DNA from 4 places in the Amycolatopsis sp. A1MSW2902 genome. Region 4 is predicted to be linked to each of the others. Evidence: riboswitches for the same ligand, from Rfam matches in the RefSeq annotation. Region 4 holds a riboswitch; each other region holds the start of a gene.
The links. Region 4 has a riboswitch for cobalamin ahead of metE (5-methyltetrahydropteroyltriglutamate--homocysteine S-methyltransferase). Riboswitches for the same ligand answer to the same signal wherever they lie in the genome.
Positions count from the first base shown of each region.

Region 1 (6,989 bases), on a different contig from region 4:
CCGCCGACCTTTCCCGGGTGATCGGAAACGTTTCCCTGCGAATCGACGATTGCGCCGACGGATGCGATTTCCTGCTGGCCTCGATCGAAGAGTGCGAAGCCATCGTGTGAACGGTTTTTGAAGGCAATTCCTTCACCGCGTTCCCCGGCCGACGAGCAAGAACAGCAGATACGCCCCGCCGACGATCCCGGTCACCACTCCGACCGGGATTTCCGCGGCCGAACTCAGCGAACGCGCCAGCAGATCGGCCAGCATCAGCAACGCCGACCCCGTCAACGCCGACGCGGCGAGCGACGGCTCCCGGCTGCCAGCCAGCAGCCGGGCCAACGCCGGAGCAGTAAGTGCCACGAAGGCGACGGGCCCCACCGCCGCTGTGGCGGCCGACGCGAGCACCGTGGCCGCGACCGTCAGGAAGAAGCGAGTCTTTCCCACCGCGACACCGAGCGAGCGGGCGAGGTCGTCGCCGTGCCCGAGAAGCGCCAGCGGCCGCGCAAACGGCACCACGGCCAACGCGGCCGGAATCGTGAACCACAGCAACGACCCGAGTTCCGGCCAGGACCGGCCGTCGAGCGTCCCGGTGAGCCACACCAGCGCCGCCTGCGCCTGGGTCGCCTCGCCGACGGTCAGAAGCCAAGACACTCCGCCCGCCAGCAACGCCGCGATCGCGACGCCGATCAGGACGAGATTCCGCCCCCGCGCGACGGCCAGCAGGTGCACCACCCCGGCGGTGACCAGCCCGCCGACCAGCGCCGCCCCCGACACGGCCGCCCCCGTCCAGCCGAGCAGCAGCAACGCGGACACCGCGCCCGCGGCGGCCCCGGAGGTCGTGCCGAGCACGTCCGGACTGGCGAGCGGATTGCGGACGAGGGATTGCGCGATCGCACCCGCCAACCCGAAAGCCGCACCGGTCGTGAGGGCAAGCAGCAGCCGAGGAAGCCGGACGTCGAGGACGAAGAAAGAGGCCCGCGGCTCGGCGGTTCCGGTGAGCGCACGGAGGACGGACGAGGGAGGGACTGGGAAGTCGCCGTAGAGGAGTCCTGCGGTGAGGAGGCCGCCGACGAGGATGACGAGGGCTGGGAGGACGAGGCGGGTGGTTCGGTTCATGTCAGGTTCGTCGTGGGGTCGGTGCGCGGGGATCGCGCGCGGTGGATGGGCGGGGAGGTTGTGGTTGCGAAGCTTGGCGACGCGGTCGGGTGCGGTGCGCGGTGGATGGGTGGGGAGGTCGTGGTTTGCGGCGCCCGTTGGCGGCGGGGCGGGTGCGGCGCATGTCAGGTTTGTCGTGAGGTCGGAGCGCCGGAACCGCGCACGGTGGAAGGGCGGGGAGGTCGTGGTTGCGGTGCCTGCCGACAGCGACGCGGCCGGGTGCGGTGCACGGTCGATGGGTGGAGAAGTCGTGGTTGCGAGGCCTGGCCACCGCGAGGCGTGTAGCGCGGCGGGCGGTCCCTCATTGGCGTGATCGGCTCGACGCAGCTCAAACCGGCGAAAGCTTCCTGCGCCGGGCCAGCACGATCAGCACCGGCGTCCCGAGCACCGCGGTCACCACGCCCGCGGGCAGTTCGGCCGGTCCCGCCGCGAACCGGCCGAGGAGGTCGGCGAGCACCAGCAGCAGCGGGCCCAGCAGCACCGAATAGCGCAGCACCCAGCGCTGGTCCGGTCCCGTGATCAGCCGCGCCAGATGCGGCACCAGCAGTCCGAGGAAACCGATCGGCCCGGCGATCGCGGTGGAAACTCCGGACAGCACCACGACCACCGCGCCGGACAGCAGTTTCGCCGGGGCGGCTCGCTGCCCGAGCGAAATCGCGAGGTCCTCGCCCAGCGACTGCACGTTGAGCGCCCTGCCCAGCAGCAGGCCGCATCCGAGCGCGGGCACGAGCAGCGCCGTGCTGGCGAGGAGCACCGGGACCGGCCGTCCGGTCAGGGAACCGACCTGCCAGAACCGGAATTGGGCGAACGTGCCGCCGTCGGTCAGCAATACGGCGCTGATCGCGGAGGTGAGGATCGCGGTGAGTGCGGTTCCGGCGAGCAACAACGTCACCGGGCCGCGCGATCGGCGGGCGAGCAGGTGCACCACGGCCGCTGCGGTCGCTGCGCCGGCCAGGGCGAGCCCGGCGGTGGACGCTCCGGTCAGCGAACCCATCGTGGTCAAGCCGAGGACGATCGCCAGTGCCGCTCCGGCGTTGATGCCCAGGATTCCCGGATCTGCCAACGGGTTTCGCACCGAAGATTGCAGGATCGCGCCAGCCAGGCCGAGTCCCGCACCGGCAGCGAGTCCGACGAGCGTGCGCGGTAGCCGAAGCGTCCGCACCGCGAGTTCGTCCAGCCGTGCTGGGTCGTAGTGCAGCAGCGCGTCCAGGACCGTGCCGGGGAAAACAAAGGTGGCCCCGACGCAGACGCTGACCAGGGTGACGACCGCCAGCACTGCGAGTGCACCGAGCCATCCAGCGCCGAGCCGGGCCGTGCGGCTTCCGCGGTGCCGGTGTGGAGCGGGTATTCGCTGAGCTTGCGCCATGTTCATCCCCGGAGAAAGCGAGCGGCTTCTCCGTTCGCAGGAGCCGGATTATGGTTAGGAAACCTAATTCCGGCAAGTGTCCGACTGGGACGGGCGAACACTTTCTCCCTGCGGCACAGGAGGTTCGATGGCGAAGGGTGCGGGAAAGGCCGCCCGGCGGACCGTGCTCTTCGGCGGGTTCGCCGCGACAGCCGCAGTGGTCGCACCGCGGCTGATGCACGGTTCCGCGGATGCCGGTCCGGTCCGGCAGGTGCCTCCGGGGCCGTGGACGGTTACCGACGACGCCGGGCTGCGGCTGGAATTTCCTTCGGTGCCAAGAAGAATCATCGCCTACGTCACAGTGGCCAGCACGCTGCGCGACTACGGCCTCGACGTGGCCGGAGTCTATGGCGGAGTTCTGGCGCAGGGCCGCAAACTCGACCGCGCGATCCTGGGACATGTCGACCGCGCTGAGGTGGTGGGCTCCGCGTGGGGCCAGCTGAACGTGGAGCGAGCGGGCGCGCTCCACCCGGACCTGGTGCTGGACTCCTTGCAGTACGGGCTTTCCCAGCTCGAGCCGGGAGTGGGGGCGCAGGTGCGGAAGTTCTGTCCGGTGGCGTCCTTCGAAAGTTATGGGGCTGAGCTGCCGGATTCTCTGCGCAGGTTCGGCGAGCTGGCCGCTTCGCTCGGCGCGTCCGGGGTCGCGTCGCACCGGGCGCAGTACCTGCGGGCGAGGGCTGAACTGCGGGCGGTGGCGCGGCAAGCTCCTCGGGTGTTGTTCGTTTCGATCGACCCGGATGGGATCCGGATCGCCCGCACGGGATGGCCGTTGCTGCGGGAGTACCTCGCGCTCGGAGTGCCCGCGGTGCTGCCGCCCGGCGGCAAATACGCGCTGAAACTGTCCTGGGAGAACTCGTTGCGCTACCCGGCGGACGTGCTCATGGTGGACGCCCGCACCACGAGCCTGCAGCTCGCGGACGTCGCCGGGCATCCGTTCTGGCAGCGGCAGGAAGCCGTGCGGGCGGGACGGGTGCATGCGTGGCAACCGGAACCGCCGCTGAGCTACCGCGCGGCGGCTGTGCAGCTGGCGGGACTGACCCGCGCTCTCGTGCGCTGAAGTGTTCAGCCTTGGCAGTGGGAAAACGTTGATACGCAGGGGAAAACGGCTACAGTTCGACGCGGTTTCCGAGGCGAGAAAGAGGAGTCATGACGAACGCCTACCAGGACGTGATCGACCTGACGATCGGCGAGCCGCTGGACGAGATGTTCGACGAGCGGCTGGCCCTGGAACAGTTCCCGGCGTTGAAGGAATTCCGGGACCGGCTCGGGCATTCCCGGCTCGTCGAGGTCCCCGGGCCGGACGGCGGAGCGAAGATCTTCGCCAAGTACGAGTTCGAGAACCCGTTCGGCTCGGTCAAGGACCGCACCGCGTACTCGCTGCTGTGCGGTGCCGTGAACGCCAACGCCGACCGCCTGGACGGACTGCGCATCGTCGCCGGTTCGGGCGGCAACATGGCGCGGGCGCTGGCGCACCTCGGGAAACTGGCCGGAATCCCGATCAAGGTCGTGCTGCCGAGTTCGATGGCCGAGAGCGTCGTCGAGGAGATCCGCGGCACCGGAGCCTCGGTCGAGTTCTCCCGCGGTTCGGAGTTCGTGCTGGGATTCCTCAAGCTCTCCAAGGAAATCGCCGACGCCGACCCGCGCTGGACGATGGTCGCGCAGCACCGCGACGCACACAACTTCGCGGTGAACCAGTTCCTCACCGGCCAGGAAATCATCACCCAGCTAGCCGGACGCCGCCCGTCCGCGTGGACAGCCGCGGTCGGCAGCGGCGCCACCCTGGGCGGAGTCGCCCGCGCACTGCGCAAGGAGTACGGCGAACTCGACGTCGTCGCGGTGACCCCGGCGGAACTCCCCTTCGGCACCACGAGCCCGCCGAACGAAATCTCCAAGTTCCCGGGCGCCGGCGGCCTAGGCTACGGCATGCACCAGCGCTTCGTCAGCGGTCTGATCCCGGGAGTCCGGCACCAGACCGTCTCCTACCCCGAGGTCCTCCGCAGCATGCGCGACTTCCGCGACGCCACCGGCACCGCAATCGGCGGCTCCGCGGCGGCCAACTGGCTCACCGCCCGCCGCTTGGCCGCTACCCGCACCCCGGACGAAACCGTGGTGACGTTGTTCGCCGACTCCGGCACCGCGGAGGACTGGAAGAACGCCAACCGCCTTTGAGGTTTGCCGATCCCGGTCTTGCGGTGGTGCTGTCCTTGGACCCGCGTTCAGCTGCGTCGTTGCAGGGCGTGGGCCCTAAGCCTCGATCCGCAGATCCACTGTGGCAGTGATCCTTGGCTCGAGTTGATCAAGAAGCGCGGTCTGGCGGTGTGCGAGAGTCGCTGGTCTGTCCAGCTCTTCCACTGATCGGGGAGTGTGGCCGGGTGTCGGCGGGGGTGGGTCAGGCCGCGGCGGGCGGGCCGTTCCTGGTGGCGTGCCCGACGGTGTGGTCCCACAGCCGCAGCCATGCGGGCGCCCAGGTCACGGGCGGCCGCGAACAGGGCATCGGCGTCGCTGCGCCCGCTCCAGTAGGACTCGATCGCTTTCTTCAGCTCCCGCTGGGCACCCTGGCGGGGATAGCCGTACACGGCGGCACGGCTGGTCGGAGTGGTCTGGGTCACGGGGGCTCTCCTTCGCGAGTCCGCGTGAACCTGCGGGAGGGCATCCGAACCGGTGACCGGCAACCGGCCCCGATTCCGGCGACGACCCAACCCGCGAGGTCACGGCCTGCACCCCGCGGTTGCCGAGTGCACAGCGGGCAGGTCTTCGGACTCGCGGGCATTCCGGCGTGCGCCAGGTCCCTACTGGCCGTCGCTTCCCAAGCCCGACCGGGCTCAGTGCTGTCTCCGGGGAGACTGACAGCGGTCGTTCCTGCTCACCGCTGCGGGGCAGTCCCGGATTCGCACCGGGTTCCCTCTTGCCTCGATCCCCGCCATGGCACTCACGGGGATCGAACCAGCTGCGTCACCACTCTAGCCGCCCACATTCTCCCTTTCCTCCCCGCGTGCCATTGCCCGCGCGATCACGAGCGGGCAATGGCACGCTGCGGTTTGCCGTTGTAGGTGCTCGACGGGCGGATCAGGCTGTTGGCGGCGAGCTGTTCGGTGATGTGCGCGGTCCAGCCGGTGATCCGCGCGGCGACGAAGATCGGCGTGAACACCGGGGTATCGAATCCCATCAAGTGGTACGCAGGGCCCGCCGGGTAATCCAGGTTCGGGTGCAGCCCCTTCGCCGTGTACATCGCCTGAGCGAGTGCTTCGTAGAGGTCGAGCATGCGTGTCCATCGCGGTGTTCCGAGACCTCCTGCAAGGCCTGGCGCATGGTCGGGACGCGTGAATCGCCCTTCTTATACACGCGGTGGCCGAAGCCCATGATCTTGCGTTTGTCGGCGAGTGCCTGTGCCAGCCAGGCTTCCGCGTTGCCTGCGGTACCGATCTCCTCGAACGTCGCCATCACGGCTTCGTTCGCGCCGCCGTGCAACGGTCCCTTCACCGCACCGATCGCCGCGGTCACCGCGCTGTAGAGATCCGACAGCGTCGAGGTGACCACCCGCGACGTAAACGTGGAGGCGTTGAAGCTGTGCTCGGCGTAGAGAATCAGGGACGTCTCGAAAGCCCGCACGAGCACCGGCTCGGGAACCTGGCCGAGGGTCAGGTACAGGAAGTTCTCCGCGTAGCCGAGGTCCTCTCGGGGAGGAAGCGGCAGCAGACCGTGCCGGCGGCGCTGGGTCATCGCGACGACCGAGGGCAGCACCGCGAACAACCTCAGTGCCTTGGCACGGTTGGCTTCAGGCGAGTTGTCGTCCTCGGCCGGATCGTTCGCGCCGAGGATGCTGACGGCCGTGCGCAGGGTGTCCATCGGATGCGCAGTTTCGGGCAGGCTGAGCAACGTCATCACCAGGTCGGCCGGCAGGCCGCGCTGCGCCCGTTCGGCTTCGTTCTGCGCGGCCAGTTCGGCCGGGGTGGGCAACTCGCCGTGCCAGAGCAGGTAGGCGACCTCCTCGAAGCTGCAGTGCGCGGCGAGGTCCTGGACCGGATAACCGCGGTAGGTCAGCGAGTTGGTGTCGGGGTTGACCATAGACACCTCGGTGGTGTCGACGACGACTCCGGCGAGTCCTTTGTGGATGGTTGGTGCGGACATCGGCGTCCTCCCGGTGCTCGTGTGCGTCCCGGCCGGGGTCACACGGAAAAAGTGAAGATGTTCTGGTCGAACGTGGCGTAAGACTGGTAATCGAGCAGGTCGTAGAGGTCGCGGCGGTGCTGCATGCGGTCCAGCAGCCCCTCCTGGGTGCCTTCCCCGGCGATCTCGCGCAGCGCCGCTCCGGCGGCGTGCATCGCGATCCGCAGCAAGGTGACCGGGTAGATGACCAGGTTCACTCCGAGCGATTCCAGCGTCGGGGCATCCAGCAGCTTGCTTTTGCCGAACTCGGTCATGTTGGCGAGAATCGGGACGT
Region 1 covers NZ_QJPO01000004.1:10,102-17,090, forward strand. The annotation lists gene DMP23_RS46850 (hypothetical protein) at 1-110, shown strand, start outside; gene DMP23_RS46855 (FecCD family ABC transporter permease) at 133-1,104, opposite strand; gene DMP23_RS46860 (FecCD family ABC transporter permease) at 1,472-2,419, opposite strand; gene DMP23_RS46865 (ABC transporter substrate-binding protein) at 2,637-3,605, shown strand; gene DMP23_RS46870 (pyridoxal-phosphate dependent enzyme) at 3,695-4,717, shown strand; gene DMP23_RS46875 (hypothetical protein) at 4,765-5,157, opposite strand; cobalamin riboswitch at 5,277-5,511, opposite strand; gene DMP23_RS46880 (citrate/2-methylcitrate synthase) at 5,559-5,810, opposite strand; gene DMP23_RS46885 (citrate/2-methylcitrate synthase) at 5,714-6,676, opposite strand; gene prpB (methylisocitrate lyase) at 6,715-6,989, opposite strand, start outside.
Region 1: another riboswitch for cobalamin. It lies ahead of DMP23_RS46875 (hypothetical protein); the one in region 4 lies ahead of metE (5-methyltetrahydropteroyltriglutamate--homocysteine S-methyltransferase).

Region 2 (6,989 bases), on a different contig from region 4:
CGCCTCCTTGGCCGTCGTCGCGGCGACGAACGACATCGAGCCGATCTTCGACGCGACCGCGACCGCCTCGGCGAGCAGGTCCGCCGCCGGGACGACCCGGGAAACCAGCCCGGCGCGTTCGGCTTCTTCAGCGGTCATGGTGCGGCCGGTGAGGATCAGGTCCATTGCTTTCGCCTTGCCGATCGCGCGGGTCAGCCGTTGTGAGCCGCCCATTCCGGGGATGACGCCGAGGGTGATTTCGGGCTGGCCGAAGCGCGCGGTGTCCGCCGCGAGCAGCAGGTCGCACATCATCGCGAGTTCGCAGCCGCCGCCCAGTGCGTGGCCGGCGACCGCGGCGATCAGCGGCGTGCGGACCCGGGTGAGCGCGTCCCAGCCGGCGAACCAGTCCTCGGCGTGCATTTCGCTGTACGTGCGCGGGGCCATTTCCTTGATGTCCGCGCCCGCGGCGAACGCCCGGTCCGAGCCGGTGAGCACGATCGCGCCGACGTCGCCGGAACGGTCGAGATCCGCGGCCGCTTCGGTGAGTTCGCGCATGGTCTGCAGGTTCAACGCGTTCAGCGCCTTGGGGCGGTTGAGCGTGATCTGCGCGACGCGCGGGGCCGGACGGTCGACGGCGATGGTCTCGGTCATGCGGTTCCGTTCTCCCGGAGGGTGGTGACGATGGCGGAGAAATCGCGGCGCGGGCCGTCTTCGGCGACGAACTCGGCGTAGAGGTCGGTGGCGTGTTCGCCCAGTGCGGTGCGGACGTCGGCGGCTTCGGCGGCGGCTTGGGCCAGGCGCAGGTCTTTCAGCATCAGGCCGCTGGCGAAGCCGCCTTCGTATCCGCGGTTGGCCGGGCTGGCGGGGACCGGGCCGGGCACGGGGCAGTTCGTGGTGAGCGCCCAGCATTGGCCGGACGCGGTCGAGGCGACGTCGAACAGCGCCTGGTCGGTGAGCCCCAGTGCCCGGCCGAGCGCGAACGCCTCGCTCACCGCGATCATCGAGACGCCGAGGATCATGTTGTTGCAGATCTTCGCCGCTTGCCCGGCCCCCGAGTCTCCGCAGTGGACGAACTTCGCGCCCATCCGGTGCAGGTACGGCTCCGCGGCGATGAAGGCTTCGGACCGGCCGCCGACCATGAACGTCAGGGTTCCCGCTGTCGCGCCGACGACTCCGCCCGACACCGGGGCGTCGACGGCCTGGTGCCCGGCGGCGACGGCCAGTTCGGCCGCGGCCCGGGCATCGGCGACCTCGATGGTCGAGCAGTCGAGGAACAACGTGTCCGGCTGCGCGAGCGGCACGATCTCGCGGTACAGGTCGAGGACGTGCTTGCCGCTGGGCAGCATGGTGAGCACGACCTGCGCCTCTGCAGCCGCGGCGGCTGGAGAATCCACTAAGGACACTCCGGTTTTCGCCGCTGCGTCTGCCGCGTCGGGGACCGGGTCGTAGCCGAGCACCTTCTCCCCCGCTTTGACGAGGTTGGCGGCCATCGGCCCGCCCATGTTGCCCAGTCCCAGAAATGCGACGGCCATCAGTTCCGCACCCCCGTCAGCTCGGCGGCGCCGGGATCGGCGAAATAGGAATCGACCAGTTCGCCGGTCACTTCGGCCACTGTGGACGGAGACCACCGGGGCGACCGGTCCTTGTCGATGAGCTGCGCCCGGACGCCCTCGACCAGCTCCGCGGAGGACAGCGCGCGGCGGGAGATCCGGTACTCCTGGACCAGTGCGCTTTCCAGATCCGGCAACGCGGCGGCGGTGCGCAGTGCGCGGAGGGCGACCTTGAGCGCGGTCGGCGATTTGCCCTCGATCTCCTTGGCCGCGGCAACCGCCGCTTCTCCGCCGTCGCGAAGGCGCGCGAGGATTTCTTCGACGGTGTCCGGCGCGTAGCAGTGGTCGATCCACTCCCGCGCGGCGGCGAGCGGGCTCGGCGGCGGGGTTTCCGCGACGAGGTCCAGCGCCGCGTCCGGGGTGCGGGTGGCCAGGGCGTCGTAGAGGTCCGGGAGCCGCTCGGCCGGGACGTAACGGTCGGCGAGCCCGCAGTGGATCGCGTCGGAACCGGACAGCTGGGCGGCGGTCAGCGCGGCGTGCGTGCCGAGCTGACCCGGCGCGTGGGACAGCAGCCAGGTGCCGCCGACGTCCGGCACGAACCCGATCCCGGTCTCCGGCATCGCGACGCGCGAGCGGTCGGTGACGACGCGATGGCTGCCGTGCGCGGAAATCCCGACGCCGCCGCCCATCACCAGGCCGTCCATGATCGCCACGTACGGTTTCGGGTACCGGCCGATCAGCGCGTTCAGCCGGTATTCGTCGGCCCAGAATTCCAGCGAAGCGGCGCCGCCGGAGCGGGCGTCCTCGTAGATCGACCGGATGTCGCCGCCCGCGCAGAGGCCGCGCTCGCCCGCTCCGTCGACCACGACCGCGCGCACACCCGGGTCGTCGCGCCATTTCTCCAGATTTTCGGCGATTTCGCGGACCATGCCGTGGGTCAGCGCGTTGAGGGCCTTCGGCCGGTTCAGGGTGATCCGGCCGAGTCCGCTGTGGACAATGAACTCGACGTCGTTCACGCCGCCTCCTGCAACATCCGGCGGGAGATGATGACCCGCATGATTTCGTTGGTGCCTTCGAGGATCTGGTGCACGCGCAGGTCGCGGACGATCTTCTCCACGCCGTATTCGGCGAGGTAGCCGTAGCCGCCGTGCAGCTGAAGCGCGTCGTTCGCGATGTCGAACCCGGTGTCGGTGCAGAACCGTTTCGCCATCGCGGACAACGACGTCGCATCGGGGTCGCCGCGGTCATACGCGTCCGCGGCCCGCCAGAGCAGCGTGCGCGCGGCTTCGAGACCGGTCCGCATGTCGGCAAGGCGGAACCGCAGTGCCTGCGCATCCGACAGCGAGCCGCCGAATGCCGTCCGCTGGGTCAGATGCCGCACCGTTTTGGCCAGTGCGGCGTCCGCGCCGCCGAGCGAGCAGGCGGCGATGTTGAGCCGTCCGCCGTCCAAAGCGGACATTGCCACCCGGAAGCCGCCGCCTTCGTCGCCGAGCAGCGCCGTCGCCGGGACCCGGACGTTGTCGAGGACGACCTGCCGGGTCGGCTGCGCGTTCCAGCCCATCTTGATTTCGTTGGCGCCGAAGGAAAGTCCGGGAGTGCCCCGCTCCACGACGAACGCCGAGATCCCGCTCGCGCCGGGTCCGCCGGTGCGGGCCAGCACCACGTACAACTCGGACGTGCCGGCGCCGGAGATGAACTGCTTCACGCCGTCCAGCACGTACTCGTCGCCGTCGCGGCGGGCCCGGGTGGACAGTGCCGCCGCGTCCGAACCGGCGCCCGGTTCGGTCAGGCAGTAGCTGCCCAGAGAATCCATAGTGGACATTCGCGGCAGGTAGCGGCCGCGCTGCCGGTCGTCGCCGAAGCGGTCGATCATCGCGGCGACCATGTTGTGGATGGACACGTAGCCCGCGATCGACGGGCATCCGGTGGCCAGCGCCTCGAACACCAGCACGCCGTCCAGCCTGCCCAGCGCGGAACCGCCGACGTCCTCGGGCAGATACAGCCCGCCGAGGCCGAGTTCGGCCGCTTTCCGCAGCACGTCGACCGGGAAATGCTTGTCCCGGTCCCATTCCAGCGCGTGCGGCGCGAGGTGTTCGGCGGCGAATTCGGCCGCCGTGTCGCGCAGCGCGCACTGCTCGTCGGTGAGATGCACGGCGCGCCTCAGTCCATCGTCGGGATGACGAAGCTCGCGTTTTCCTTGGCCCCGGAAGGCCAGCGCGAGGTGACGGTCTTGGTCTTGGTGTAGAACCGCACCGAATCCGGGCCGTGCTGGTTCAGGTCGCCGAAGCCGGACCGCTTCCAGCCACCGAAGGTGTGATAGGCGATCGGCACCGGGATCGGCACGTTCACGCCGACCATGCCAGTGTCGACCCGCGACGTGAAGTCGCGGGCGGTGTCGCCGTCGCGGGTGAAGATCGCGACGCCGTTGCCGTACTCGTGCTCGCTCGGCAGCCGCAGCGCCTCCTCGTAGTCGGCCGCGCGCACCACCGCCAGCACCGGGCCGAAGATCTCCTCGCGGTAGATCCGCATGTCCGGCGTGACCTTGTCGAACAGGCAGCCGCCGAGGAAGAACCCGTTCTCGTACCCGTCGACAGTGACGTCCCGGCCGTCCACCACCAGTTCGGCGCCCTCGGCGACGCCGATGTCGACGTAGTCGCGCACCCGCTGCACCGCGGCCGAGCTGACCAGCGGGCCGAAGTCGGCGGTCTCGTCCAGCGCGGCGCCGACCTTGAGCGTCTTCACCCGTGCGGCCAGCCGTTCCACCAGCGCGTCGGCGGTCGCTTCGCCGACCGGCAACGCGACCGAGATCGCCATGCAGCGCTCCCCCGCCGAGCCGTACCCTGCGCCGACGAGCGCTTCCACGACCTTGTCGAGGTCGGCGTCCGGCATCACGATCAGGTGGTTCTTCGCGCCGCCGAAGCACTGCGCGCGTTTGCCGTGGTCCGCGGCCTGCGAATACACGTATTGCGCGATGTCCGACGAACCCACGAAGCCGACGGCCTCGACCCGCGGATCGGTGAGCAGCGCGTCGACCGCTTCCTTGTCGCCGTTGACCATCTGGAACACGCCCGGCGGCAGGCCAGCTTCGAGAAACAGCTCGGCCAGCCGCAACGGCACCGAGGGGTCGCGCTCGGACGGCTTGAGCACGAACGCGTTGCCGCACGCCAGCGCCGGGCCCGCCTTCCACAGCGGGATCATCGCCGGGAAGTTGAACGGCGTGATCCCGGCGACGACGCCCAGCGGCTGCCGCATCGAGTAGACGTCGATCCCGGTGCCCGCGCTGTCGCTGAACTCGCCCTTGAGCAGGTGCGGGATGCCGATCGCGAACTCCACGACCTCGAGCCCGCGCTGGATGTCGCCGCGCGCGTCGGCGACGGTCTTGCCGTGCTCGGACGACAGCAGCCGGGCCAGGCTGTCCTCCTCCGCGCGGACCAGGTCGACGAACCGCATCAGCACGCGGGCGCGGCGCTGCGGATTCCATTGCGCCCATTCGCGCTGTGCCTCGGCGGCCACGCCGACCGCGGCGGCGACTTCTGCCGCGGAGGCCAGCGGGACCCGTGCCTGGACCGTGCCGGTGCTGGGGTCGTAGACGTCGGCGAATCGCCCGGACGTGCCGGGAACCGGTTTGCCGCCGACGAAGTGCGTGAGTTCAGCAGTCACAGCGAAGCCTTTCGGAAAGAGCGCAGGAGAGAGCCGCCGCACGGGAACGCGCGGCGCGACAAGCACCGGATCCCGCCGCGGTACGGCAGGACGGCGCGGACCTACCGCAGCGGCGGCGGGTCGGCGTCTTTCACGCAGGCAGGGGTGAGCCACATGCGTTCTGCTCCATCCTCGTGGACGAACACGGACGTCCACGGCCGGTATCCTGGCTCCCGGATCTGCCCCGTCCCGGCCTTCCCGGCTCTCGCCAGTGGCCTTCTTCGCACGCGGGACGGCACTCCCCGGTCACAGTGGCGGGACCGCGCCGGACTCGCACCGGCTTCCCTGCACCGTGGACCTGTGGACACCATAAAGTAGGAAGTCCGAGTATGTCGAGAGTGGCGCACCCCTCATCCGGGCGGCCGATCCGCCGCCAGGCTGCCCGCGCGCTCGCCCAGCCGGCCCAGGGCCGGGACGCGGGGTCAGCGGCTCGGCGCGGGGCTGGGCGGGGATTACGCATCAATGCCAGGAACTTGGGGCGGCGCTGCGGGTGCGTTCGAGCCGCGTCCGCCCACGCCGAAGGTGTCGCCTGGGGCGCGGTCCGTGAGGGGAACCCCGAGGGAATCAGATTCCCTCGGGGTGGCCCTCACGGACCTCAAGACACGGCCAGGCGGAATCGGCGTGGCTCAAGTCCCTGGCATTGCCCGCCGCCGGCCGCGAGGGGCCCCTTCGCAGACTTGCCGCTCCCCGCGCGCTCACCCCAGCGGCGGGTACGGCAGCACGCTGCTTGAGTGGTCGGCCACCCGCAGCGGACGGCCGATCGCCGGGAACGCGCGCTGCGGGCACGCCGGGCGTTCGCACACTTTGCACCCCATGCCGATCGGGGTCACCGCCGCGTCCTTGCCGAGCGCCAGCCCGTCGGAGTACACGAGCCGGTTCGCGTGCCGCAGTTCGCAGCCGAGGCCGATCGCGAATGTCTTGCCCGGTTCGCCGTGCCCGCCCGCGGCACGCGTGACCGTGCGGGCGAGCCAGAAGTACTTCTTGCCGTCCGGCAGTTCGGCGATCTGCGTGACAATGCGGCCCGGCGAGGAAAACGCCTCGTAAACGATCCATAGTGGACACGAGCCGCCCGCGCGGGAGAAGTAGAATCCGGTGGCCGACTGGCGTTTCGACACGTTGCCCGCGCGATCGACCCGGACAAACGAGAACGGCACCCCGCGCGCACCGCGACGCTGCAAAGTGGACAGTCGATGGCACACGGTCTCGAAGCCGACGCCGAACTCTCCGGACAGCAACGTCACGTCGTAGCGAAGTCGTTCCGCCGCGCCGAGAAACGCCCGATACGGGAGCACCAGCGCGCCCGCGTAGTAGTTGGCGAGGCCGATCCGCAGCAGCCGTCGCGCGGTCTCGTCGGAGAATCCGCTGCTGTCGGCGAGCCGGTCGATCTCGGCACCGGATTCCAGCATCGCCAGCTCGGATCCCAGCCGGAACGCGACCTGTCCTGGCCGGAGCATCAGCGACAGCTGCAGCACCTTGTGTCGGCGGTCGAAGAAGTGCTGCCCAGTGCCGAGCTGTTCGGTGGCCACCCGCACGCCGTGTCGTTGCTTCAAAGCGGTGACCAGGCCCGCGCGCACTTCACCGGGATGAAGTCGCAACTCGGTCGCGAGGCCTTCGGCAGCTTGGTCCAGTATGCCGACGTGGTTGTTACGGGCGTAGAACCAGTCACGGACCTTTTCGTGCGGCTGCTGGACCGACGTCTGGTCCATCCCCTGCTCCGCGGTGAGCGCGGCGATGTTCTCGACCGCTTCGCGGTAACGGCGG
Region 2 covers NZ_QJPO01000003.1:11,852-18,840, forward strand. The annotation lists gene DMP23_RS43225 (enoyl-CoA hydratase) at 1-630, opposite strand, end outside; gene mmsB (3-hydroxyisobutyrate dehydrogenase) at 627-1,511, opposite strand; gene DMP23_RS43235 (enoyl-CoA hydratase/isomerase family protein) at 1,511-2,545, opposite strand; gene DMP23_RS43240 (acyl-CoA dehydrogenase family protein) at 2,542-3,681, opposite strand; gene DMP23_RS43245 (CoA-acylating methylmalonate-semialdehyde dehydrogenase) at 3,690-5,189, opposite strand; cobalamin riboswitch at 5,368-5,546, opposite strand; gene DMP23_RS43250 (helix-turn-helix domain-containing protein) at 5,924-6,989, opposite strand, start outside.
Region 2: another riboswitch for cobalamin. It lies ahead of DMP23_RS43245 (CoA-acylating methylmalonate-semialdehyde dehydrogenase); the one in region 4 lies ahead of metE (5-methyltetrahydropteroyltriglutamate--homocysteine S-methyltransferase).

Region 3 (6,989 bases), 7.0 Mb from region 4:
CCTGTCGGCCACCGGCGTCGGCGCGGTCGAGGCGTCCGCGCTGCTGTCGCCGGAGAAGGTCCGCCCCGGCGACGTCGTCATCGCGATGGGCTCGTCCGGCCTGCACTCCAACGGCTACTCGCTGGCCCGGCACGTGCTGCTGGACATCGCGCGGATGCCGCTGGACGGGCACGTCGAGGAGTTCGGCCGCACCCTCGGCGAGGAACTGCTCGAGCCCACCAAGATCTACGCGAAGGACTGCCTCGCGCTGGTCGCCGAGACCGAGGTGCGCACGTTCGCGCACATCACCGGCGGCGGTCTCGAGGCCAACCTCGCGCGCGTGATGCCGCGCGGCCTCGTCGCCAAGCTCGAACGCGGCACGTGGACGCCCGCGCCGGTGTTCGCGCTGATCGGGCAGCGCGGCAAGGTCGAGCGCGCGGAGCTGGAGAAGACGTTCAACATGGGCGTCGGCATGGTCGCGATCGTGTCCGCCGAGGACGTCGACCGGGCGCTGGCGGTGCTCACCGCGCGGCACGTGCCCGCGTGGATCCTCGGCGACATCCAGCCCGCCGAAGACCCGGACGGCCCGCGCGCGGTGCTGTCCGGCGACCACCCGCGGTTCTGAAAGCCGCTTGCCTCGTCTTGAGACACTGAGGACATGGCGGAGGACGTACGCGTCGGCGCCCGGTTCGTGATCCCGGGCGCCGAACTGCGAGAGCGCTTCTCCCGATCCTCGGGACCGGGCGGACAAGGCGTGAACACGACGGACTCGCGCGTCGAGCTGTCGTTCGACGTCGCGGGCTCCGCCGTGATCCCGCCCGCGCTGAAGGAACGCATCACGGCCCGCCTCGGCACCCGCCTGGTCGGCGGAGTGCTCACCATCGCGGCCAGCGAATACCGCTCCCAGCTGATGAACCGCGACGCGGCCCGGGAGCGGCTCGCCGAGGTGCTGGCGAAGGCGTCCGCGCCGCCGCCGGCCAAACGACGTCCCACCAAGCCGTCGCGAGGCTCGAAGGAACGCCGCCTGGCCGCGAAGAAACGCCGCAGCGACGTAAAACGCGGCCGCGGCGGGCGGTACGACGACTAGCTCAGCGACAGATGCACGCACTCACCCGCGACCTGGTACCCAGCGCGCCGGTACACCGTCCCGATCCCCACATCGCCCGGCGTGAGGAACGCCGTCCGTGCACCGCGTTCGTGGGCTAAGCGGGTGAGGTGTGCGGTGATGGCCGCCGCGATGCCTTGGCCTCGGTGTTCTGCGGCTACGGCGATGCCGACGATTTCCGTTGCGCCGGAGACGATGTCCAGTGCGATTCCGCCGCCCACAATGGTTTCGCCGTGTTCGGCCAGGACGGTCAGGTAGTCGCGGTTGCGTTCGACATCGGCGTCCGACACGTCGGGCGACTCACCGAAAGCGACGTTCTGCACGGACCGCAGGCGGCGGAATTCGTCGTCGGACGACGGTTCGCGCAGCTGAATGTGTTCTGGCGCAACGCAATCGACGAGGTCTTCGGTGCCGCAGGTCATCACCGGCACGCGTCGTTCCAGCGTGAATCCCGCCGCGACGAGAGCCGCTTCGACATCGGGAGCCGCGTCGGTGAAGAACTCCAGCCGGGGCAGGAGATTTCGTTGCCGGTAAGCGGAAATCAGAAGAGCGATCTCGGCGGACGAAGGGTTCGCGCCGTCGTCGGGGATGGCGTAGTTCGCCATCGGATGAGAGCTGTCCTTGGCGAAAGTCGCCAGGAACGGGCCGATTCGCTCGGTTTCGCGGCCGATCGGTGCGGTCGCGCGGACGTATGCCTGAAGGGCGGACATCTCTGGTGGAAGCCTTTCGCGAAGAAGGAATGCGCGGGCAGCACAACAACTGGCAACCCCACGCCGGGCGCGCAGGCCGAACAGCTCAGGCCAGGCGGCCGGGGCGGGCCGTGGCGGAGCACATAGGCATTCCTTCGTCCGAAACGAACTTCCCATTCATCGTCTCAGACCCGGCAAGCGAATTAACGGTTCAGCGCGGCGCGGGCCTGGTCCACGATCCGGGCCAGGTGCACGCCCCGGCGGACATCGCAGGGATGCGTGGTCGTTCCGCACGACACCATCGCGGCGAAATCGTCGAGCAGCGCGGTGTACGCGTCGTTCGCCGTGCCGGTGCGGCCCAGCGTGCGGAGGCCGTGTTCGCCGAAAACCGAATACTCGACCACCGTCGGCTGGACCGGCAGGCGGAGGCTGAGCGTCGCGGTGCTCGTGATGCCGCCTTCGTGTTCGAGCAGCAGCTGCCACAGATCTTCGGGACCGCGGTGGGCGGCAAGGACCTCGGTGATCGGGCCGAGGGCGGCGTCGAGCAGGTCGAACGCGTGCGGGCCGATGTCGGCGAGCGCGCCGCCGGCCGGATCCTGTCGCCAGGCCGAGGTCGCGTATTTGCCGCTGAGCAGTGCGCCCGACAGCCAGCGCACGCTGCCGCCTCGCCAGCCGCCGGCGGCGGTGACGCCGTCCAGCCAATCGCGCGTTTGCTGGGCGAACCGCAGCGTCAGCATCACCAGCGAAGCGACGCCAGCGGACGTCACGGCATCCGCGAGACGCTGCGCCGTGGCCAGGTCGGGGGCGATCGGTTTCTCCAGGATCAGGTGCTTGCCCGCCTCCGCGGCCCGGGTCGCCAGTTCGGCCTGCACGGTCGGCGGCACGGCGAACGCGAGCGCGTCGACCTGCTCGAACAGCTCGTCCAGATCGCTGGTGGGCACGGCGTCGTAGGCCTGCGCCAGCGCGGTGGCGGCCTCCGGCCTTCGGCTCCACACAGCACTGAGCACGGTCCCCGGATGGTCCGCGAGCCCGGGGGCGTGCACCGTGGTGGCCCACGGTCCGGTTCCTACGAGGCCGACGCGCAGCTGGTCCTGTCCCACGCCCGGAAGTGTAGGTGTGTCCGCGGTCGCTTCCGGCGCGGCCTGCGGTGCGTTAACGTCGACAAGTTCTTCGCCACGAACGGGGGAAGCCGGTGAGAATCCGGCGCTGGCCCGCAACCGTGAGCGGCCCCGCGAGGGCCGCGAGCCGGATCGCCCGTCGTGGTCCGATCGATGCGAGGTACATCTGACATGCGGTTCGTGCACGCGCGGCACTGGGGGCGAGTCCTCGCCGGCTGCGCTCTTCTCGTCGCTACCGGTCTCGGCGGTGCTTCTTCCGCCTCGGCCACCACACCCGGCAAGGGCACCGACGGCTACTGCCAGGACGACAACGGCGTCACGGTGATCGTCGATTTCCAGGGGCTTGGCGGGGAAACCCTCATCCGGTGCGCGCCGGGCAAGCAGGAAAACGGCGTCACCGCACTGCAAAACGCCGGCTTCGAACTCACCGGCGCGGGCAAATACGGCCTGGCCGTGATGTGCAAGATCGAGAGCAAGCCCGCGGATCAGACCTGCACCGGCATGCCGCCGGAGAAGGCGTCGTGGAGCTTCTGGACCGCTGCCAACGGCGGCAAATGGCAGTCGGCGCAGGTCGGCGCGCAGAGCTGGAAGCCGCCTGCCGGAGCGTTCGAGGGCTGGTCGTTCGCGATCGGCAAGTCCTACACCGAGTATCCGCCGCCGCGCACCGAACCGGTGCGCAAGGCCAACGCGCCCGCGCAGGCTCCGGCGTCCACTTCGGACAGCGGGTTCTCGTGGGGACTGGTGATCGGCATCGTGGTCGTCGTGCTGCTCGTGGTGGCCGGGACGGTCGTCGCGGTGCGTCGCAGGCGTGCTGGGCAGTAGTCCGCGAGCGCTCCATCCCGGCGCGTGGTGGGTGTGGGCGCTCGCGCTCGCCGTCGCCGCGAGCCGGACCACGAACCCGGTTCTGCTCGCTTTGGTGATCGCGGTGGCCGGGTTCGTCGTGGTGCTCCGCCGCGGCGACGCGCCGTGGGCGCTGGCGTTTCGGATGTACGCCTGGATCGCCGCGGTGATCCTGGCATCGCGCGTGCTGTTCCGGATCCTGATCGGCGGCGAGGACGGCGGCCACATCCTGTTCACGCTGCCGACCATCCCGTTGCCGAGCGTCGCGGCCGGCATTCAGCTCCTCGGCCCCACCTCGGCCGAGGAACTGCTCGGCGGGCTTTACGACGGGCTCCGGCTGGCGACGATCGTGCTCTGCGTCGGTGCCGCGAACGCGCTGGCGAACCCGAAACGCCTGCTCAAAGCGGTACCCGGGGCGCTGTATGAGGTGGGAACGGCGGTGACCGTCGCGCTGTCGGTGGCCCCGCAGCTGGTCGAGAGCGTGCAGCGGGTGCGTCGCGCGCGGCGGCTGCGCTCCGGGAAGACGCGCGGCTTCCGGTTCGTGAAGGGGATTTTCGTGCCGGTGCTCGCCGACGCCATGGACCGGTCGCTGCAACTCGCGGCGGCCATGGATTCGCGCGGCTACGGACGGCGCGGCTATCTCTCCCCGCGCGTCCGGATGCTGATCGCGACCTGCGTGCTGGCCGGTTTGGTGGGTGTCGCGGTCGGGGTTTACGGCGTGCTCGACGGGTCCGCGTCGTGGCTTGGCGTGCCGATGCTCATCGCCGGTCTGGTGCTGGCCGCTGCCGGATTCGTCCTCGGCGGACGGCAGATCCGCCGCACGACCTACCGGCCCGATCCGTGGCGGCTGCCGGAAACGCTGGTCGCGCTGTGCGGCGTCGCGACCGCGGTGCTCGTGCTGCTCGCCGACCCGGTTTCGCTCACCACCCCGGCCAGCCCGCTGACCTGGCCGGAGCTGCCGCTGCTGCCGGCCGTCGCGGTGCTGATCAGTGTGCTGCCCGCTTGGTTCGCGCCGCGTCCGGCGCTGGTGTCGGAGGTCGCCCGATGATCGAGTTTTCGCACGTCAGCGTCACGTACGACGGGGCGGACCGGCCGGTGCTCCGGGACGTCGACCTCACGATCGAGGAGGGCGAACTCTGCCTCGTCGCCGGCCGTACCGGGGTCGGCAAGTCGACCTTGCTCGGCGCGATCAACGGCTTGGTCCCGCATTTCACCGGCGGCACGCTGGCCGGTCGGGTCAAGGTCGGCGGGCTCGACACCGCGACGCATCCGCCGCGCGAACTGGCGTCGGTCGTCGGCGTGGTCGGGCAGGATCCGCTGGCCGGTTTCGTCACCGACACCGTCGAGGAAGAACTCGCCTACGCGATGGAGCAGCTCGCCGTCGCGCCGGACGTGATGCGCAAACGCGTCGAGGAAACCCTTGATCTGCTGGGCATCGCCGAACTCCGCGACCGTCCACTTCGGACACTCTCCGGCGGGCAGCAGCAACGCGTCGCGATCGGCGCGGTGCTCACGGCACACCCGAGCGTGCTGGTGCTGGACGAACCGACGTCAGCGCTCGATCCGACCGCGGCCGAGGAAGTCCTGGCCGCGATCACGCGTCTGGTGCACGACCTGGGCACGACGGTCGTCGTCGCCGAGCACCGGATGGAACGCGTCGCGCAGTACGCCGACCGCCTGCTCTACCTGCCCGGCGACGGCGCCGTCGTCTCCGGTCAGCCCGCGGAGGTGTTCGCCGAGACCGATGTCGCGCCGCCGATCGTCGAACTGGGGCGACTCGCGGGCTGGTCGCCGCTGCCGCTGTCGGTCCGCGACGCGCGTCGGCTCGCCCGCCCGCTGAGGGAACGTTTGGCCGAGCGTCGCCCTGCTGCGGCGGCACAAAGCTCTGGCGAAGCGGTCCTCACCGCGCGGGGCGTGCGGGTTCGGTACGGCAACGTGAACGCGGTACGAGGCGTTGACCTGCGGCTGGACCGCGGCGAGGTCGTCGCACTGATGGGCCGGAACGGCTCCGGCAAGTCCTCGCTGCTGTGGGCGTTGCAGGGCAGCGGACCCCGCTCCGACGGCACGGTCGACGTCCTCGGCGCGGACCCGAAGACCCTCCGCTCGCGGGCCGCCCGCACGCGCGTCGGGCTGGTCCCGCAAACCCCGTCTGACCTGCTGTATCTCGATTCGGTCGGAGCGGAATGCCGCCAAGCCGACGTCGAATCGGAGGTCACCGCAGGCACCGCCCGGAAGCTCCTCGACCGTCTCGTTCCGGGCATCGAAGACGACACCAACCCGCGCGACCTCTCCGAAGGCCAGCGACTCGCCCTGGTCCTGGCCGTTCAGCTCGCCGCCGCCCCGCCGGTCGTGCTGCTGGACGAGCCGACCCGCGGCCTGGACTACCCGGCGAAACGCCACTTCGCGACCATCCTCGCCGACCTGGCCGCCGAGGGACACGCGGTGCTGCTGGCCACCCACGACGTCGAGTTCGTCGCCTCCGCCGCGCACCGCGTCGTTGTCCTAGCCGAGGGCGAAGTGGTCGCCGACGGCCCGACCGCGGACGTCGTCGTGGCCTCGCCCGCGTTCGCTCCACAGGTGGCGAAGATCCTCGCGCCGGAGCCGTGGCTGACTGTGGACGCGGTGGCGAAGGCGCTGGCGTGACCGATTTCCTGGGCCCAGCCGTCCGCATCCGGCACCGCACGGCGCTGGTGCTGACGGCGGCCGTCGTGGTCGGACTGGCGATGTTCTGCTGGCCGCTGCTGACCCGCAGCACCGTCGGCACCTCCGCGCACGTGACCGACGCGCCGTTCGTCTTCCTCGTGACGCTGCCGGTGTTGATCCTGATCGTGCTGGCGGAACTGTCCAGCGGCGGACTCGACGCGAAGGCGCTCGCGCTGCTCGGCGTGCTGTCCGCGGTGAACGCCGCGCTGCGTCCGCTCGGCGCGGGCACCGGCGGGATCGAGCTGGTGTTCTTCCTGCTCGTGCTGGCCGGGCGGGTCTTCGGGCCGGGCTTCGGATTCGTCCTCGGCTCGACGTCGCTGTTCGCGTCCGCGCTGCTCACCGGCGGCGTCGGGCCGTGGCTGCCGTTCCAGATGCTGGCGTCGTCGCTGGTCGGGCTGGGTGCCGGGCTCCTGCCGCGCCGAGTGAAGGGCCGGTGGGAAATCGCGCTGCTGGCGCTCTACGGAGTGGTCGCCGCGTACTTCTACGGCCTCGCGATGAGCCTGTTCACCTGGCCGTTCCTGGCGAGCCACACCGCGCTGGACTTCGTCCCGGGCG
Region 3 covers NZ_QJPO01000001.1:7,683,640-7,690,628, forward strand. The annotation lists gene purM (phosphoribosylformylglycinamidine cyclo-ligase) at 1-604, shown strand, start outside; gene arfB (alternative ribosome rescue aminoacyl-tRNA hydrolase ArfB) at 638-1,066, shown strand; gene DMP23_RS35865 (GNAT family N-acetyltransferase) at 1,063-1,794, opposite strand; gene DMP23_RS35870 (Gfo/Idh/MocA family protein) at 1,977-2,873, opposite strand; cobalamin riboswitch at 2,902-3,049, shown strand; gene DMP23_RS35875 (hypothetical protein) at 3,063-3,713, shown strand; gene DMP23_RS35880 (CbiQ family ECF transporter T component) at 3,700-4,779, shown strand; gene DMP23_RS35885 (ABC transporter ATP-binding protein) at 4,776-6,374, shown strand; gene DMP23_RS35890 (ECF transporter S component) at 6,371-6,989, shown strand, end outside.
Region 3: another riboswitch for cobalamin. It lies ahead of DMP23_RS35875 (hypothetical protein); the one in region 4 lies ahead of metE (5-methyltetrahydropteroyltriglutamate--homocysteine S-methyltransferase).

Region 4 (6,989 bases):
GGTCGAGTGGCGTTCGAAGCCCCGCGCGGCGGCCGCCGACTGGTCGGTCAACCCGGCCGGGCCGCTGGCGTATCTCGCCGGGAAACGGCCCGTGGCCAGTGCCGCACTGGGCGCCACGAGGCTCCGTTTCGGATCTTGCCCTCGGTGATCGGATAACCCGCCAGGGTGAGACCGACACGCCATACCTTGGGGCCCGTGCGAGCCCCCACCCCAACATGTAGTCTCTGGGAACCGGCAGCCCCCAGCGACGGGGAGACCGCTTGAAGAGGGCGGCCGGGCTGTTTCGCCGAAACCGCAGCGCATGGCCTTGACCGGCCGTGTGCCGCTCGAACGCGCCCATTTCGAGGAACTGTTGGAGACACGCATGTCAGTGGAAACCGGTCAGCGGCCGCCGTCGGCGGCGGAGGGGGCCCCGAGCGCGGTCCGCGTCATCCGGCGGGACGGAAGCGTCTCGCCCTTCGACGCGGGCAAGATCTCGGTGGCGCTGACCAAGGCCTTCCTCGCGGTCGAGGGCGGCGACGCCGCCGCGTCCTCCCGCGTGCACCACGTGGTCGCGGAGCTGACCGGGCAGGTCGAGGCGGCGCTGCTGCGCCACACCGGCCCGGAGACCGCGCTGCACATCGAGCAGATCCAGGACCAGGTCGAACTCGCCCTGATGCGCGGCGGGCACCACAAGGTCGCCCGCGCCTACGTGCTGTACCGCGACGAGCGCACGAAGGCCCGCGAGGCCGCCGCGCCGGCGTCCGCCGAGGTCGCGCTGAGCGTCAAGGGCGCCGACGGGACGCTGCGCCCGCTCGACTGGGCGCGTGTTTCGCACGTCGTCGGCGAGGCCGTCGCCGGGCTCGAGGACGTCTCCGCCGAGCCGGTGCTGGCCGAGGCCAAGCGCAACCTCTACGACGGCATCACCGCCGACGAACTGGCGCTCGCGCAGATCATGGCCGCGCGCGTGCTCGTCGAGCAGGAGCCGAACTACTCGTTCGTGTCCGCCCGCCTGCTGCTGGACAAGCTGCGCGGCGAGGCGCTGAGCTACCTCGCGCAGAAGCCGCGCCAGGCCAGCCAGGACGAAATGGCGAGCGAATACCCGGCGTACTTCCGCGCCTACCTGCGCCGCGCGGTCGAACTGGAACTGGTCGACGGCGAGCTGCTGCGCTTCGACCTGGACAAGATCACCGCCGCCATCCACGCCGAGCGCGACCTCGACTTCGGCTTCCTCGGCCTGCAGACCCTGTACGACCGGTACTTCCAGCACCACAACGGCGTGCGGTTCGAGCTGCCGCAGGCGTTCTTCATGCGCGTCGCGATGGGCCTGGCGATCCGCGAGGACGACCGCGAAGCCCGCGCGATCGAGTTCTACGAGCTGCTGTCGACGTTCCACTTCATGGCGTCCACCCCGACGCTGTTCAACAGCGGCACCAACCGCGCCCAGCTGTCGTCCTGCTTCCTGACCACGGTGGACGACGACCTGGACTCGATTTTCCAGGCGTACAAGAACAACGCGCTGCTGGCGAAGTACTCGGGCGGCCTCGGCAACGACTGGACCCCGGTCCGCGGCCTCGGCGCGCACATCAAGGGCACCAACGGCCAGTCCCAGGGCGTCGTGCCGTTCCTGAAGATCGCCAACGACACCGCGGTCGCGGTCAACCAGGGCGGCAAGCGCAAGGGCGCGGCGTGCGCGTACCTGGAGACCTGGCACGTCGACATCGAGGAATTCCTCGACCTGCGCAAGAACACCGGCGACGACCGGCGGCGCACGCACGACATGAACACCGCCAACTGGGTCCCGGACGAGTTCCTGCGCCGCGTCGAGGCGAACGCCGAGTGGACGCTGTTCTCCCCGAACGAGACGCCGGACCTGCACGACCTCTACGGCAACGCGTTCGCGCAGCGCTACCGCGAGTACGAGGCGGCCGCCGCGCGCGGCGAGATCAAGGTGTTCCGCAAGGTCCGCGCGGTCGAGCTGTGGCGGCGGATGCTGACCATGCTGTTCGAGACCGGCCACCCGTGGATCACCTTCAAGGACCCGTGCAACCTGCGTTCGCCGCAGCAGCACGTCGGCGTCGTGCACTCGTCCAACCTGTGCACCGAGATCACGCTGAACACGAACACCGAAGAGGTCGCGGTCTGCAACCTCGGCTCGGTGAACCTGCTCAAGCACGTCACTCCGTCCGGTTTGGACACTGAGCGGCTCGAGAAGACCGTGCGCACCGCGGTCCGCATGCTCGACAACGTGATCGACATCAACTTCTACACGATCCCGGAGGCGCGGCGTTCCAACCTGCGCCACCGTCCGGTCGGCCTGGGCATCATGGGCTTCCAGGACGCGCTGTTCGAGCTGGGCGTGCCGTTCGCGTCCGCCGACGCGGTGAAGTTCGCCGACGTGTCGATGGAGCACCTCTCCTACTACGCGATCTCGGCCTCGACCGACCTCGCCGAGGAGCGCGGCCAGTACCAGACCTTCGAGGGTTCCTTGTGGAGCAAAGGAATCCTGCCGATCGACTCGATGCAGCTGCTCATCGACGCCCGCCAGGGCGACGGCCTCGACGTCGACACCTCCACGACGCTGGACTGGGCCCCGCTGCGCGAGCGCGTCAAGACCGTCGGCATGCGCAACTCGAACGTCATGGCGATCGCGCCGACCGCGACGATCTCCAACATCTCCGGCGTCGGCCAGTCGATCGAGCCGCTGTTCCAGAACCTGTACGTCAAGTCGAACATGTCCGGCGACTTCACCGTCGTCAACCCGCACCTGGTCAAGAGCCTCAAGGCGCGCGGCCTGTGGGACGAGGTCATGGTCAGCGACCTGAAGTACTTCGACGGCAGCCTCGGCCAGATCGACCGCGTTCCGGACGACCTCAAGGCGCTGTACGCGACCGCCTTCGAGATCGAGTCGAAGTGGATCGTGGACGCCGGTTCGGTGCGGCAGAAGTGGATCGACCAGGCGCAGTCGCTGAACCTGTACATCGCGGCGCCGAGCGGCCGCAAGCTCGACGAGCTGTACCGCTACGCCTGGCACAAGGGCCTCAAGACCACGTACTACCTGCGGGCGCAGTCCGCGACGCACGTGGAGAAGAGCACCCTGCGCGGCACCGACGGCAAGCTGAACGCCGTCTCCGCCACCCCCGCCCCGGCCGCTCCGGCTGCCGCCGCTCCGGCCGCCGCGCCTTCCCCGGCACCGTCGCCGTCGCCGTCAGCCGCGGTTCCGGCCGCTTCTCCCGCACCGTCGCCGTCGCCCGCCGCGGCCGTCCCGGCGGAGCCGAAGGAGATGCCGAAGACCGACGTCGACTTCGTCGCCACCGAGGGCGCTGCCTGCCGGATCGACGACCCCGACTGCGAAGCCTGCCAGTAAGGAATTCCTGAACCATGACGAACGTGGAAACGACGGACGCGACCGGCCTCGGCGAGATCGAGGTCGGCGCGGCCCGGATCAACGTCGACGACAAGCGCATGATCAACGCGCGCGCCGACGTCAACCAGCTGCTGCCAATGAAGTACCGGTGGGCGTGGGACAAGTACCTGGCGGCGTGCAACAACCACTGGATGCCGACCGAGGTCGCGATGCAGGCCGACATCGCGCTGTGGAAGTCGCCGGACGGCCTCACCGAGGACGAGCGGCAGATGCTCAAGCGCAACCTCGGCTTCTTCGCCACGGCGGAGTCGTTGGTGGCCAACAACATCGTGCTCGCGGTGTACCGCCAGATCACGAACCCGGAGTGCCGCCAGTACCTGCTGCGCCAGGCGTTCGAGGAGGCCGTGCACACGCACACCTTCCAGTACATCTGCGAAAGCCTCGGCCTGGTCGAGGGCGAGCTGTTCAACATGTACCGCGAGGTCCCGTCCATTTCGGACAAGGACGCGTGGGCGCTGAAGTACACGCAGAACCTGGAGAACCCGGACTTCGAGACCGGCACGCCGGAGGCCGACCAGGCGTTCCTGCGCGACCTCGTGGCGTTCTACGTGATCTTCGAAGGCATGTGGTTCTACACCGGTTTCGCGCAGATCCTGTCGCTGGGCCGGCGGAACAAGATGGTCGGCATCGCCGAGCAGTACCAGTACATCCTGCGCGACGAGTCGATCCACCTGAACTTCGGCATCGACTGCATCAACCAGATCAAGATCGAGAACCCGCACCTGTGGACCGAGGAGTTCCAGGCCGAGGTGCGCGGAATGCTGCAGGACGCGTGCGAGCTCGAGGTGAAGTACGCCCGAGACACCATGCCGCGCGGCATGCTCGGCCTGTCGGCTGACCTGTGCGAGCAGTACATGCACTTCATCACCGACCGGCGCGCCCAGCAGATCGGCCTGTCCCCGATCTACGGCGAGAACGAAAACCCGTTCCCGTGGATGTCCGAGGCGATGGACCTGAAGAAGGAAAAGAACTTCTTCGAAACCCGCGTCATCGAATACCAGTCCGGCGGCGCGCTCGACTGGGACTGATCCCGGTTCCGGCACAACGCTGAACACTCGGCCCCGTCCTGGTTCGCCAGGGCGGGGCCGAGTCGCGTTTCGGCGAGCCGGTCTGTTTCGCCAGCACTGCGTGGTCCGGGACCGCGTTGAATCCCGCCATCCGGGAGCCGCGTCCGGCTTGTGCCGGATCCGCGCGGGAACCGCTAAGCTCAGCCCCGCCACTGGTTCGCCAGGACGCAGCCGCGTCCCGGCGAGGCAACAGGGAACCCGGTGCGATTCCGGGACTGCCCCGCAGCGGTATGTGGGAACGAAAGCTGTCACCGCGAAATGCGGTAAAGCACTGGGCGCCCAGCCCGGGAAGCGACAGCCGGTAGGCACGAGCGATACGCCCACGAGTCCGAATACCTGCCACTGGCACGCACGCCGACGGCGTGCGTGAGTCCGGGCCTCGCGGGAAGGGCACCGACCGAAGCACGACTTCCGCGTGCCCGGACTCTTCCGGCGAGCACGTGAGGATGCATTGCTGTGACCACGATCGGCACTACCGTTCTGGGCTATCCGCGGATCGGCCCAGCGCGAGAACTCAAACGAGCACTCGAGTCCTACTGGTCAGGAAAAACCACCGAAGAAGACCTCCTGACCGCCGGACGGCAGCTGCGCGAGCAAACCTGGACAACCCTGCGAGACCAGGGCCTCGACTCAATCCCGTCCAGCACTTTCTCGCTCTACGACCAGGTCTTGGACACCGCCGCCCTCTTCGGCGCTCTGCCGGACCGCTTCACCCGGCTGGGCCTGTCGCCACTGGACACCTACTTCGCCGCCGCACGAGGAGTCCCGGACGCACCCGCCCTCGAAATGACGAAGTGGTTCGACACCAACTACCACTACCTGGTCCCGGAACTGGGCCCGAACTCCCGCTTCGCGCTCACCGGCACCGCCCCGATCGACGAAGTCCGCGAGGCAAAGGCACTAGGCATCACGCCACGCCCGGTACTCGTCGGACCGGTCACCTTCCTACTGCTGGCCAAGCCCACCGAACCCGGCTTCAACCCACTTGAACTGCTGGACGAACTACTTCCCGCCTACGCCGAACTTCTGGGCAAACTGGCCGACGAGGGCGTCGAATGGGTCCAGTTGGACGAACCAGCCTTCGCTGCCGACCGGACCACGCCGGAGTTCAACGCACTCACCCGCGCTTACCACTGGCTGGCCAAGGAAACCCATCGCCCGAAGCTGCTGGCAGCCGGATACTTCGGCGGCCTCGGCCGAGCACTGGGCGTCCTAGCCCGCTCCCCCATCGAAGCAATAGCCGTGGACCTGGCAACCGATGAGTCCTTTGTGGACAAAGTCGCAGCAGAAGGAGCACTGCGAGACAAGGAAGTCCTAGCCGGAGTAGTAGACGGCCGAAATGTCTGGCGCACCGACCCAGACGTCGCACTAGCCCACGCAGCGCAACTGCGAGACACCGCCGCACGCGTGAGCATCTCAACGTCCTGCTCGCTACTTCACGTCCCCTACGACGTGAACGCGGAAACAGACCTCGCCCCGCGCCTCAAGAACTGGCTGGCTTTCGCGAAGCAAAAGGTGGACGAGGTCGTCCTGCTAGGCCGAGCCCTAAGCGGAGAGAAGGCCGACCTCACTCCGGCCCGAGCCGCGGCCGCCGACCGGGCCGGAGCCGCCGAACTCAACGACGCCAACGTCCGTGCACGAGTCAACGCACTCCGCCCAGTAGACACCGTCCGCGCGCCGTATGCAGAACGCGCTGCGGCACAACAGAAATCCCTGAACCTGCCCCCACTACCGACCACCACAATCGGCTCCTTCCCGCAAACCAGCGAGGTCCGCCGAGCCCGAGCCGCACTCCGCGCGGGCGAACTCGACGACACCGCCTACCGCACCGCGATGCGCACCGAAATCGACCGCGTCGTACGGCTGCAGGAAGACCTGGGCCTAGACGTCCTGGTCCACGGCGAACCCGAGCGCAACGACATGGTCCAGTACTTCGCCGAACAACTGACCGGCTTCGCGGCGACCGCCCTCGGCTGGGTCCAGTCGTACGGATCCCGTTGCGTCCGCCCGCCAATCCTCTTCGGCGACGTCTCCCGGCCACGCCCGATGACCGTCGAATGGGCGCAGTACGCGCAAAGCCGCACCGACCGTCCGGTGAAGGGCATGCTGACCGGCCCGGTCACGATCCTGGCGTGGTCGTTCGTCCGTGACGACCAGCCCCTGGCCGCCACCGCACGCCAGGTCGCGCTGGCCGTCCGGGACGAGGTCGCGGATCTGGAGGCCGCCGGAATCCGCATCATTCAGGTCGACGAACCGGCATTGCGCGAGTTGCTGCCGCTGCACGCGGCGGACCGCGAGGCATATTTCGACTGGGCAGTGCCCGCGTTCCGGCTGGCCACCTCAGGCGTCGCGGACACGACGCAGATCCACACGCACATGTGCTACTCGGAATTCGGCGACGTGCTGCCCGCGATCGATGCCCTCGACGCCGACGTCACCAGCATCGAGGCCGCCCGCTCGAAGATGGAAGTACTCGCCGACCTCAACGAAGCGGGCTTCGGCCGCGGCGTCGGGCC
Region 4 covers NZ_QJPO01000001.1:642,408-649,396, forward strand. The annotation lists gene DMP23_RS03040 (acetoacetate decarboxylase family protein) at 1-148, shown strand, start outside; gene DMP23_RS03045 (ribonucleoside-diphosphate reductase subunit alpha) at 365-3,346, shown strand; gene DMP23_RS03050 (ribonucleotide-diphosphate reductase subunit beta) at 3,361-4,434, shown strand; cobalamin riboswitch at 4,610-4,831, shown strand; gene metE (5-methyltetrahydropteroyltriglutamate--homocysteine S-methyltransferase) at 4,930-6,989, shown strand, end outside.